Regions from separate parts of the Alishewanella sp. SMS8 genome, predicted to be linked through region 2. Evidence: predicted binding sites of a transcription regulator. Region 2 holds the regulator's gene; each other region holds the start of a gene.
The links. Region 2 encodes LexA, which represses DNA repair genes until DNA is damaged. Its sites were predicted from a motif close to TACTGTATNNNNATACAGTA; they were not measured.

Region 1: the regulator LexA is predicted to act here: its motif matches at 1,253-1,272, upstream of ORJ01_RS00015 (SulA-like leucine-rich domain-containing protein).
Region 3: the regulator LexA is predicted to act here: its motif matches at 1,467-1,486, upstream of umuD (translesion error-prone DNA polymerase V autoproteolytic subunit).
Region 4: the regulator LexA is predicted to act here: its motif matches at 1,889-1,908, upstream of ORJ01_RS07100 (DNA topoisomerase III).

The regions. Positions count from the first base shown of each region.
Region 1 is NZ_JAPJEA010000001.1:1,682-4,846, forward strand. Features, by position in the region: gene ORJ01_RS00010 (bifunctional diguanylate cyclase/phosphodiesterase) at 1-1,145, opposite strand, end outside; gene ORJ01_RS00015 (SulA-like leucine-rich domain-containing protein) at 1,298-1,732, shown strand; gene ORJ01_RS00020 (YchJ family protein) at 1,888-2,364, shown strand; gene ORJ01_RS00025 (VC2046/SO_2500 family protein) at 2,377-2,853, opposite strand; tRNA gene ORJ01_RS00030 (tRNA-Tyr) at 2,962-3,046, shown strand.
Region 2 is NZ_JAPJEA010000005.1:62,363-65,527, reverse strand. Features, by position in the region: gene plsB (glycerol-3-phosphate 1-O-acyltransferase PlsB) at 1-784, opposite strand, end outside; gene lexA (transcriptional repressor LexA) at 865-1,485, shown strand; gene coxB (cytochrome c oxidase subunit II) at 1,872-2,942, shown strand; gene ctaD (cytochrome c oxidase subunit I) at 2,946-3,165, shown strand, end outside.
Region 3 is NZ_JAPJEA010000004.1:90,112-93,276, forward strand. Features, by position in the region: gene ORJ01_RS13360 (M24 family metallopeptidase) at 1-23, shown strand, start outside; gene ORJ01_RS13365 (AarF/ABC1/UbiB kinase family protein) at 35-1,354, opposite strand; gene umuD (translesion error-prone DNA polymerase V autoproteolytic subunit) at 1,501-1,932, shown strand; gene umuC (translesion error-prone DNA polymerase V subunit UmuC) at 1,929-3,165, shown strand, end outside.
Region 4 is NZ_JAPJEA010000001.1:1,566,088-1,569,252, reverse strand. Features, by position in the region: gene ORJ01_RS07105 (hypothetical protein) at 1-1,606, opposite strand, end outside; gene ORJ01_RS07100 (DNA topoisomerase III) at 1,918-3,165, shown strand, end outside.

The DNA of each region.
Region 1 (3,165 bases), on a different contig from region 2:
CCTAAACCAAGATAATGACCATCACGGCATATAATAAAGTACCAACTCGCGGCACTGTGCTCATCTTCAGCAACAATGTTGCTAACTTCATCTAAACTACATCCGGCATCGACAATGACCGCTTTCGTATTCATGATCTGAGCAATCGTCCTTTTTTCATTCAGCGCTCGACCAAAGTTTTGCGAGAAAAGTGCTTGTAACTCAGAGCGACAAATTAAACCTACAGGCTTATTATTATTATTTACCACCGCGAGAGTTTGTAAGCGGTGATCTTGTTCAAACCTTGTAGCAACTTGCAGCGCGGTTAATGATGCTGAAATCGGCGCAACCGTCGACAATAGTTGTAAGATATTAACCTGACTTTGCAAAGTAGGCTTAACTTCAAGTAAGAGTTTGTTCGCGAGATTCTGCATAAAACTAACATTTGGCCGTCCGAGCAAATAACCTTGAGCAAAATCAGCGCCTAATTCTTTACACTGAAAGAGTTCTTCCTGAGTTTCAATTCCTTCGGCAATAATCAACGCGCCGGTAGCTTTTGCTAAACTGATAATATTTTTAACAAAGGCTTTTTTGGTTGGATCACGATGAATCTCACTAATGAAATAACGATCAATTTTAACAAAATCTGGCTGCAACTCTGACCATAGTTTCAGACCCGAAAAACCGCTGCCCAAATCATCAATGGCAATTAAAAAACCTAGATCGCGATAATGCTTAACGGCTTTAATTAATAAACTCGCCTCTTCTACTTGATATTGTTCAGAAATCTCAATCACTACCTGTGACGGATCTAAACCGGCTTTTTGTAACATCGCCTTGGTTAGGCCGCTAGGATGATCAGCGGTCAGTAATAATAGTGGGTTAACGTTTAAGAATAATTTACTAGTGACGCCAGCAATAGCAAAGGCTGCAATACTCAACTCTCGACACAGCAGTTCTAACTCGGCTAAGGCATTACAAGAAAGCGCAGTTTTAAAAAGTTGCAAGGGCGAATGCAGCGGGCTGTTCGATGGGCCACGAATTAACGCCTCATAACCGAAGATCTGCGCCGAATTTAAAGCAACTATAGGTTGAAATAGCGGTTGTAGCGCTCGGGCCTGCAAAATACTTTTTAGCTCAATACAAGACTGTTCTGAAGTTGCCATACATCAAATCCAAAATTAACAACAATGAAAAGAATATGCAGGTTGTATGACAGCGATATGACTAAAAAAACAAACACAAAACACTTGCTTTTTATTTGAACAAAAACTACTGTATAACCATACACTGTATAAATAACCAGTTAGAGGTTTACATGCTTACTACCACCAAACTTTTACATTCCGATACCCTATCTCGTGCCAGCAAAACGTTAAACACGAGTCATACTGGAACAATACCGCCACTCACCTTATTGCAGCGCAATAACACTGAACTCCAACTCTTAAAATTGTTACAGCAACACCGCGATGTGGACGGCTGGATTGTATTAATTGCACCGAAAGTGAAACCTAATAAAAATTTTTGGGCAAGCTGCCAGATCCCTCTAGAAAAAATCTTAATGATTCATCCGCACCAGGTTAAGGATTTAGCGAAAACAGTACAACGCGCGATAAACAGTGCTAGCTGTAAAGTTGTGTTGCATGGTGGTGAATTAACTGATGAGGAAGCAACGCAATTAGCGCAATTAGCAGAGAAGCAGCAAACTGCGTTGTATCCCTTAACACAGGCAATGGTGAAACAACATTAAAACTCTATATCAGTGACAAGTGACAAGTGACAAGTGACATACTTTATCTAAGCTATGCATCACAATACTTAACAAAAAACGATAAATCATCAATAAAGTGAAACACCCTGAGCTGGCTTAGGGGTAAACTAGCACGCATTAATGTGGAGATAACGATGCTGTGTTATTGCTGTTCAAAAAAACCGTTTATTGAATGCTGTGCCCCTTATGTATTAGAAGGTGAATTAGCACCAAATTGTGAAGCCCTAATGCGTTCACGTTACACGGCCTATTGTCTTGGTCAGATTGACTATGTTTACCAGACTACGCATCCAACACAACTTTCAGCTGAATTGATAGAAGAAATTCAACAGTTTGCTGATAGTGTGCATTTTTTTAAGTTAGCGATCAGCGAGAGCAACCAGAATATGCATAAAGGTGAAGTAAGTTTCAAAGCCTACTTTATTATCGATAACACCGTTGAAGTGATCACAGAACAGTCATTTTTTGAATTTATTGATAAATGGTATTACCACAGTGGCAAACTGTCAGCCACACCAAGCCATAAGTTAAAACGTAATGAGCTTTGCCCGTGTGGTTCATTGATAAAAGTGAAACATTGTCAAACTCATCTAATAAGCGGTCAAGCATAAGATCAAGAAGCACTAAAGCGGTAAAGGGTTAGCATTCAGTTCTTGCAGCATTTCATATAACACGGTTTCGTCCCCTTCTTGGAGCGGTGGTTCCTTGCCACTTAGACGACGTATAGCATGCTGATCTAAATTACTCATCAAGCGACCATCTAATTTTTTGGCATCATCTTTTCTAACCCAAGGCTCAGGGGTTAAAGCGCTTTGTAATTTCAATTGGCGTAAACTCGTTTGCGCAGATCGATTAAGTTGCGCTAACACAGCCGCATCAGTTTCTTGCCATGCAAAACTGCGGCGTTGACGCACAGATAATTGCTGATAGAGCGTTGCGTTAACCTCAGCGCTTTTAGGTAATGGCGTATAAAAAGCCGCCATTTCTTGTACCGCCGGAGACAACACCGCTAACCACAACGCAAAATCAGCACGATGCTGTTGTTGCAGTGCTTGGTTAAGCGTTGTACCCAGTTGCCATTCGTTAATGATTGCTTGCATTATCTACACTTTTTAGCCTAACTGTTTGCTTTATCGGCAAACAGTCAAAAAACTTTAGTAAAGTGCTTTACTTAAAAACTGAATTTGATAATATGCGCCTGCACTTGTGGAGGGGTTCCCGAGTGGCCAAAGGGATCAGACTGTAAATCTGCCGGCACTGCCTTCGAAGGTTCGAATCCTTCCCCCTCCACCATTTCTCTTTATGCCTAATTTCTTCAATTTAAATCAAAACGCTTTAAAACCCTCTTAGGGCAAGGTGAGAACCTTCAGCAGGTTTAACAATGCGCAGCATTGAACAGCGGAACAACATGG
Region 2 (3,165 bases):
CGTAATCTCCATTGCGGTTAGCCGCTTCATCGGCGATGGCTTTTTTAACCGCAGGCGTGGCTAATAGCGCATTAAATAACTGACTGCGGTTCATCAGTTTTGGCCCTGTTGCTGCCAGTCTCTGTCGATAAAAGTGGATCCGTGACATGCGCAGCAGTTTTCTGGCAGTGCTGGCTTCAGCGCCAAATTGTCCAGCCATTTGTTGTAGATCTACTGGTTTACTTAAGCGCACCAGCGTGTGTCGACCTGAGATAAATACAATCAGTAACTTAGCTAACCAGTTAGGTGAATGTGCTTCCCCCAGTAACCATTTAATACTGTCTTCCTTACCTGGTGCACGACCCCATAAGATCGAGATCGGCATCAGCTGTGCCTGTAATTTGGGGTTGGCTAAATGAGCCGCGAGTAATGTTTGTCCTTGCTTTAATGCACGGGTATCGCTGCGGCCACCAATGATTTGGTGAGGTTTTTCGAGAAATAAGATGCGTGATAATTTCTGCCCCCGCAGTTCGACATGGCTAAGCGGATCGGGCAAGGCTAGTTGCTGGCAAACGCGACGCAGCGTGGCGACATCACTGGCTGATTCGGTGTGGCATATATAAAATAATGGCCGTTCTTTATTAACTCCCAGTTGTTGTAGGGGGTTATCAGGAACGATTTTGAATTTAACGAGTAGGCGAATAGGCCATTTTAATAATAAGGTCAGTAACGACAAGCTTGAGAACATAATGATACCGAGCAAACTGAACAGTGCTAAGAATACCACAGCTGCGTAAGCTGGCAAATTCAGCTGCAGAACAACGCTTGGCATTTCGAAAAAGGCTGTATATACTGACAGTACTTACTGTATAGGTAGCCAGCATTATGAGACCATTAACGCCTCGTCAGGCCGAAATTCTGCAATTAATCAAAGATTACCAACAAGAAACCGGAATGCCACCCACGCGTGCCGAGATTGCGCTGCGTTTAGGTTTTAAATCTGCCAATGCAGCGGAAGAACATCTCAAAGCCTTAGCTAAAAAGGGGGTACTGGAAATGATGCCCGGTACCTCGCGAGGGATCCGTTTATTGGAAGACGATTCCGCTCCCGAGCAATTGGGTTTGCCTTTGGTGGGCAAAGTTGCCGCTGGTCAGCCTATTTTAGCCGCTGAGCATGTACAAAATCATTATCAAATTGATGCGCATTTATTTAAACCCCATGCTGACTTTTTACTTCGGGTACAAGGTATGAGTATGCAAGATATCGGCATCCTCGATGGCGATCTGTTAGCCGTGCATAAAACAACTCAAGCAGAACATGGCCAAGTGATTGTCGCCCGTGTCGATGATGAAGTAACGGTAAAGCGTTTTCAGCGGCAAGGACATGAAGTTTTATTGCTTCCTGAGAATCCAGATTTTGAGGTGATTAAAATCGATTTACGTGAACAGCAATTTGCCGTTGAAGGCCTTGCTGTAGGTGTGATCCGTAACGGCAGTTGGCTATAAAATAGTCGCTGTTCAACAAGTTAATTTATAATTGCACTGGTATGACCTCTGGGTTTTATCGGTGCTTTTGCATTTTAGGGGTTTACATAACGCTCATACTGGACAATTCTTAAGCGGTAACTGTTCAAAAAATAATTAAAGTTAACAGTTGCTGGTTTCAGCGCTTGCTTCGAAATCACAAAAAATAATAAAAATAAGAAATTGCGAAACTTACCACATAGATTCGGTCAGGATAGGTTTACATAAAAGCCGTGTAGTTCTGTGTTCTTGGTTTCTGCAGTTTGCAATGCAAATGACAGAGGAGAAGTACAGTGACAAACACGCGTTGTCTGGTTTGGTCGCTGCCGACCCTATTTTTTGCCGCATCGGCAAATGCATCAACATCTATGCCTTTGAATATGACCAAAGGCGCTACGGAGATCAGTCAGCAGGTTTATCAACTGCATATGACCATCTTCTGGATTTGTTGTGCTATCGGTGCAGTGGTGTTTGGGATTATGTTTGTATCCATGATCCTTCACCGCAAAGCAAGAGGGGTGCAGCCGGCTTCATTTCATGAAAGTACCAAGGTTGAAATTCTGTGGACGGCCATTCCGGTCGTTATTCTTGTTGTGATGGCATTTCCCGCCACGACCACCCTATTGGCGATGGATGACACCTCTGCTGCCGATGTGACCGTGCAAATTACCGGTTCGCAGTGGAAATGGCATTATAAATACCTTGAACACGATGTTGAGTACTTTTCATTATTAGCGACACCCAGAGAGCAAGTGGCCAATAAACTGGCCAAGGGTGAAAACTATCTATTAGAGGTCGATCGGCCTTTAGTGATTCCTGTTGGGAAAAAAATTCGCTTCTTAATGACCTCAGATGATGTGATTCACTCGTGGTGGGTACCTGCATTTGCCATTAAAAAAGATGCGAACCCTGGCTTTATTAACGAAGCATGGACTCGGGTAGACGAGCCTGGCACTTATCGTGGGCAATGTACTGAGTTATGCGGTAAAGACCATGGCTTTATGCCAATCGTGGTGATCGCCAAAAGCGAAGAAGATTATTTAGCGTGGATCCAGCAAGAAGAAACGCGGATCGCCGGTGAAAAAGCCGCCGAACAAGAATTACTTGCCATGAATATGAGCATGGCAGAGTTAATGAGTACCGGTGAAAAAATCTATCAAGGTTGGTGCGTCGCCTGTCATCAGGCTACTGGCATGGGGTTACCTGGTATTTTCCCTGCGTTAAAAGGCAGCGAGTTAATCCTTAACGATCGCAACGGCCATATTAATGTGTTGGTTAATGGTCGCCCGGGTACCGCGATGCAGGCATTTGGTAAGCAACTCAGCTTAAAAGAATTAGCAGCGGTCATCACCTATACCCGTAATGCTTTTGATAATAATACCGGTGATACCGTGCAGGCTGCCGATGTGTTCGCTGTCCAGCAAGGCAAGGGAGAATAACCGATGTCAGCAATTACTACTGAACATGATGATCATGCGCATGATCATAAACCTAGCGGCATAAAACGCTGGTTGTTTACCACGAACCACAAAGATATCGGCAGCATGTACCTTATTTTCGCTTTGGTGATGTTTTTCCTTGGCGGCAGTATGGCAATGGTTATTCGTTTGGAGTTATTCCAGCCGGGTATGCAATTTGTCGAACCTCACTTCTTTAACCAAA
Region 3 (3,165 bases), on a different contig from region 2:
CACAGTGGCATCTGGTGCGTTAACCCCGTTACTTTTAGGCCTCGTTGCTTAAATACGGGGCTAACAAAGCGCGCACATTGACGCGCGCTTTTAACCGCGCCGCCAACAAATACAAACCACCTATTTTGCGATGTAAAAAGATCGCATCTGCCGGCGGTGTATGCCAGTAATCTTGCTGCATACTTAAGGCGGTGCCCGCTTCACGAATTCGCAGTGCTAAATCCGTTTGCCCAAAATCAAAGGCGCTATCGTGCTTTAAAGGCTCGGCCGCTAAATTCACTAATGAAAGTACGGCTTGTTTTTGTGCGGGTAAAATCTGTTGGCTGAAAAAACCAATCTGCGTTAACGCAGCGGCCATGGCCGCGTGATCTTCAGTTAAGGCCGCAGCAAATAATTGGCGATAACCATCACTAAAGCGGCTGCTGTAATGCCTACAAGCGCCAAAATCTAATAACACCAGTTGTTGGGTTTTCGTGTTGTATAAATAATTGGCAAAGTTCGGATCGGTTTGCACCAATTTAAATTCAAATAATTCACGAAACAGCAGTTCAAACAACAAGCCCATCACACGATCGCGCTCGGCTTGCTCATGACTGCTTAATGCCTCTAACGCACTGCCTTCCACAAAACTCATCACCAAAATGTTTTCGGTGGTTAATTCTGAGAACACTTCGGGTACCACAAAGTGTGGGCTTTGCCCCAAGGCTTGGCGATACTGCCGCAAGTAGGTGGCTTCTTGCAAATAATCGGCTTCGCTGTGTAATTGTGCTTTTGCTTCGGTTAAGAGCCCACGATAATCGACACTTTTAGGCACCAGCCCGCTAATGCGTAATAAGGTTGCCACGTTATCAACATCACTGTCGATACTGGCTTTAATCCCCGGATATTGAATTTTTACCGCAAGGCGCTGGCCATTGTCATGATAAGCCTGATGCACCTGACCTATCGAGGCGGCGGCTAAAGGCGTAAAGGTAAAATCACTGAAATGACGCTGCCATTGCTCACCCCATTCGTTGCGTAACACCTGTGCTAACTGCTTAACGGGCATGGGGTTACCGCTGGCACGCAAGCGCGCTAAAATTTCAGCTAAAGCTGGTGGCAGCATATCACCGCTGTCCATGGACAATAACTGACCGACTTTCATCGCCGCACCGCGCAAATGCGCCAATTGATCGGCGACGCGTTTGGCATTGCCTGGGGTAAGTAACAAATCTTTTTTAGACGGCACTTGGCCTTTGGCTAATTGTCGTGCCCCTTCAGCCAGCATGCCACCGGCGACTCGCCCTGCTAATGAGGCTAAACTACCAAAACGGGATATCCGGTGCGCGGGCACCTTTGAACTACCTGCCGACATAAGTACCTTACTCTTGCAATCTGTATAGTAGGCTATACGCAGCTAACCGCTTTTTGGTTGCTTCTCGGGCATAAGTTAGCACTTGTTGTGCAACCTGAAGCAAGGCATACTACACTGTATAGATAAACAGTATTTGAGGTAATGCCATGTCTGTTCAGTTTCTCGGTCAGGCGCAAGCCGGCGCACCTATTCGGTTGCCTTTTTTTAGCAGTAAGGTGCCTGCGGGCTTCCCTTCACCCGCGCAAGATTATATCGAGCAAAGTATCGATTTAAACCAGTTGTGTATTCATCACCCCACCGCCACATTTTTTGTGCGCGTATCGGGGGATTCGATGATTGAAGCCGGTATTTTTGAAGATGATGTTTTGGTGGTTGATCGCGCGATCACTGCTGAACACGGAGACATTGTGGTGGCTTCAATCAACGGCGAATTTACCGTGAAGCGTTTAAGCTGCAAAATGAATTTGATGCTGCTGCCAGAGAATCCGCGCTATCAGCCAGTGCACATTAAAAACGCCGATGAGTTACAGATCTTTGGCGTGGTAACCAATGCTATTCGTCGGTTTAATCGTAAATGAAAGCAACGTGTTTTGCGCTGGTCGATTGCAATAACTTTTATGCCAGTTGTGAAAAACTGTTTCGGCCTGACTTAGCGCACCGCCCGGTGGTGGTGTTATCGAATAACGACGGCTGTGTCGTGGCGCGCTCTAAAGAAGCGAAAGCGCTGGGCATAAAAATGGGCGTGCCGTTATTTCAAATTAACGAGTTAATTAAACAGCACCGTATTGTCACCTTTTCATCGAATTATGCCCTGTATGCCGATATGTCTGCTCGGGTGATGACCACCTTAGAATTAATGGCCCCCGCCGTTGAGGTGTACAGTATTGATGAAGCCTTTTTAGATTTGAGCCTCTTACCGCATTCGGAGTTAACGCAGTATGGCCAATTTATCCGGCAGCGCATTGCCCAGTGGCAAGGCATTTCCGTGTGTGTGGGTATTGCGCCGAGTAAAACGTTAGCCAAATTAGCCAATCATGCCGCAAAAACCTGGCCAAAAACCCAGGGCGTGGTCGACCTTACGGCGGTCACGCGCCAACGTAAGCTGCTGGCATTATTACCTGTTGGTGAAGTATGGGGCATTGGTCATAAGTTATCGATCCGTTTACAAGCACTGGGGATCCACACCGCTTTACAGTTAGCAGATGCCAATCCCAGCTTTATTCGCCAGCAATTTTCGGTGGTGGTCGAACGTACCGTGCGCGAGCTGAATGGTGAGTCGTGTATCCCGTTAGAAGAACAGCCCCCCACTAAAAAAGAGATTGTCAGTTCGCGCTCTTTTGGTGAGCGCATTACCGCGCAGCCATTATTGCAAGAAGCCATTGCCGAGTATGTGGCACGAGCCTGTCAAAAACTGCGCAAAGAGCGGCAACATGCCCGACAACTGACGGTATTTTTACGCACCAGCCCATTTAGCAAACCACAAGAGCCTTATTATGCCAACAGCGCCAATGCCACGTTGGGCGCGCCTAGTGCTGATACCCGTGATTTTTTGCCCTTAGCTAACCGCTTATTACAGCAGATCTGGCGCGATGGCTATCGCTATGCCAAAGCCGGCGTAATGTTAAGTGACTTTTATGATGAGGGCGTATATCAACCCAGCTTATTTGAACCCACCGCCAGTTATCATGCTGATCCCAGCTTAATGCAAACACTCGATCGGTATAATCAGTCGGGTAAAGGTAAGATCTGGTTTGCCAGCCAAGGCGTGAAGCAAAGCTGGGCGATGAAACGACAACATTTGTCACCAGCGT
Region 4 (3,165 bases), on a different contig from region 2:
CGGCTGAATTGCTCTTCACAAAATTCACTTGTTCTTCAAATTGCACTTTCTGTTTATTAAATTGAAAGCGTTCTAGTTGAATTTGCTGCACCGCCTCGCGCTGTTGTGCTAATTCTTCCCGTAACTGTTTGATCGTTTCGCGTTGCTCGGCCTGATGTTGCGAGGTAATGCTATTTTGATGTTTCAACAATGCTAAATGAGCGCGTAATTGTTCCACATTGTCGCATTGTTCAGGGTTATTCGGTTGCAACAAGGCTTTTAATTCGGCTAATTCGTGTTGCACGTTATGCAGTTGATCCGCTTGTGCTGCATTAATGGCTAGCGCCTCATCCCGCTCTGCTGTTAACGCACTGAGTTGCTCGCTTTGCGTTGCCTGCTCGGTGGCACTGTGTTGTGGCGAGGCCAGTTGTTGCAGTAAGTCTTGGTGCTGTTGCTGCAGTTGTTGCAATTCTTGCTGTAACTGAAGGTTTTCTGTTGCCGTGGCCTGCTCGGCGGCACTGTGTTGTGGCATGGCCAGTTGTTGTAGTAAGTCTTGGTGCTGTTGCTGCAGTTGTTTTAATTCTTGCTGTAACTGAATGCTGTCGGCTAATGCAGATGGCTCTGCTGTGGTTTTTTGACGGCGTATCTGACTCAACAGCGTATCGCGCTCAGAGCTGAGTTCAGCACATTGCTCGGAATATTCGGCCAGTTGCTGATGGATCTGTTTTTTCATTTCAAAGTGTTGGCGTTGCTGCTCTGTCAATCGTTGTTGTAAGGCATCATACTCGGCCTGTAGCTCAGAAAAATGCTGTTGCTCTTGTTGATACTGCGCCACCGCGTTTTGCGCTGCACTTAACGCTTGCTCGGTGTCTTGCTGTGCGCTTTTAGTCTGCTGCAACGTTGTTTCAAGTACTTCGAGTTGCGTTTGAGCTGTGCTTAATTGCTCAGCCAGTTGTTGCTGTGCCGCCTGCTTTTCCTCTAATTGAGCAATTAACTGCTGTTGTTGTTGATACTGTTGTTGTAACTCAGACAATTGCTGCTCGGTGTCGTTAAGCTGTGCTTGCTTTGAGGCGAGAGCGGTTGCGTGCTCAGAGGCTTGAGCATTGGCGGCGGCCACGGCCGCTTGGCTGGCGGTTAGTTGCTCCGTTGCCTTGCTCAGTTGTTGTTCTAACTGGCCCAGTTGTTGTTGCAAAGCGGTGCGTTCTTGTTGCAGGCTGGCAAAGTGTTCTGCCTGTGTGGTCAGTTTCTGTTGTTGGCTGTGCAATGTTTGCTCTAAAGCCGTTTTACGCTGTTCCAACTGCTGCCATTGCTGCTGTGCCTGTTGTAAGTGCTCAACCGCAACCACTTCACCTTGCAGTGCTTCGGCTAATTGTTTTTGCAACTGTGCCGTTTGTTGCGCGCCTTGTCGCTCGGTTTCACGCAAAAACGCTTGCATAAAATCGTCACTGAGTATTGGCGCTTGCTCAAGCTGTCGCTGTTGAGCTTGCTCGTATCGCCACTTTTTATAGTGTGCTATCACCGTTGCTTGTGCGTCAGACACTTTAGACAAAACATAATCTAGCGACACGGTTTTACCGGTACTTTCTAGATCATCACAAATTCTTTTAACATCAGTATATTGCGACATTTTCTACGCCCTCATAGCGAAGCAACAAAACCAGGGTAGGCAAGAAACCCATGTTGACAGCTTAGAAAATAGCCAAGTTGTCAGCAATGTCGATCTACTCAATAATTATGCTGCGATTGCTTTTTAAATATTAAAGCCTCTAAGTAACTAAAATAATTCATTTTAATTTTTATTTGGCGAGTTAAGTTAACGGTCAAAATTGTGGTTTTAAACATCAATATAATCCTTAGGTATTAGTCAGTGTCACAAGTTTTTGCTATTTAATGTTAGGCAAGGTAAATTAACTGATTATTTGTACAGTGTTTTGTCTGATGATTTTATACATTGCAGAAAAGCCCAGCGTTGGCCGTGCCGTAGCCGATGTGCTCCCCAAACCACAGCAAAAAGGCGATGGCTTTATTAAAGCCGCCAATGGCGATGTGGTGACTTGGTGTATTGGTCATTTACTGGAACAGGCAGAACCTGAAGCCTACAATGCCGATTACAAAAGTTGGCGCAAAGCCCACCTGCCAATTATTCCAATAGAATGGAAACAACACGTTAAGTCGCAAACCCGCCAGCAATTTAATGTGGTTAAAAAACTGATCAAAGAAGCCGATGTGTTAGTGAATATGGGCGATCCGGATCGTGTCGGGCAAATTTTGGTGGATGAAGTGATTAATTATGCGGGGATCAGTCAAGCCAAGCGTGCGGCCACCAAGCGCTGTTTAGTGAATGACATGAATCCGGCGGCGATCAGCAAAGCCTTAAAGGATTTGCGCCAAAACACTGATTTTATTCCGTTAGCCACTTCAGCCTTAGCGCGGGCAAGGGCCGATTGGTTGTATGGTATTAATATGACACGGCTATGTACCTTACTAGGCCAAGAGCATGGTTATCAGGGCGTGTTGTCGATCGGCCGTGTGCAAACGCCGGTGTTGGGGTTAGTGGTGCACCGCGATCTAGAGATTGAACACTTTGTAACGAAACCCTTTTATGAGGTGTGGATAACGCTGCAAACCCGCAGTGGTGAGCAATTTAAGGCAAAGTGGCAACCGAGTGCCGCCTGCGAGCCTTACATGGATGAAGATGGCCGGGTGTTACTGAAAAAGTTGGCTGACACCGTGTTAGCAAAGGTGAGGGGCCAAACGGGCCAAGTTAAAGCCGTGAAACGCGAACAAAAAAGCCAGGCTGCACCCTTGCCTTACAATTTATCCTCATTACAAATTGATGCGTCTAAACGCTTTAATTTAAACGCGCAAAAAACCTTAGATATTTGTCAGCAATTGTATGAACGCCATAAGCTAATTACCTATCCGCGTTCTGATTGTCGTTATTTACCGGCGGGTCACTATGCTGAGCGGCAAAAGGTAAGCCAAGCGATTGCCAGCAGTAGTTCGCCATTAAGTGAGGCCTTGAAAACAGCAGATTTAAACTTAAAAAGTAAGGCTTGGAATGACAGCAAGGTAGGGGCGCACCATGCCATTATACCTACCGAGCGGGTGCTGGATGTGCAGCGTCTTTCGCTAGATGAGCGACATATTTATGAGTTAATTGCCCGACAATATTTAATGCAGTTT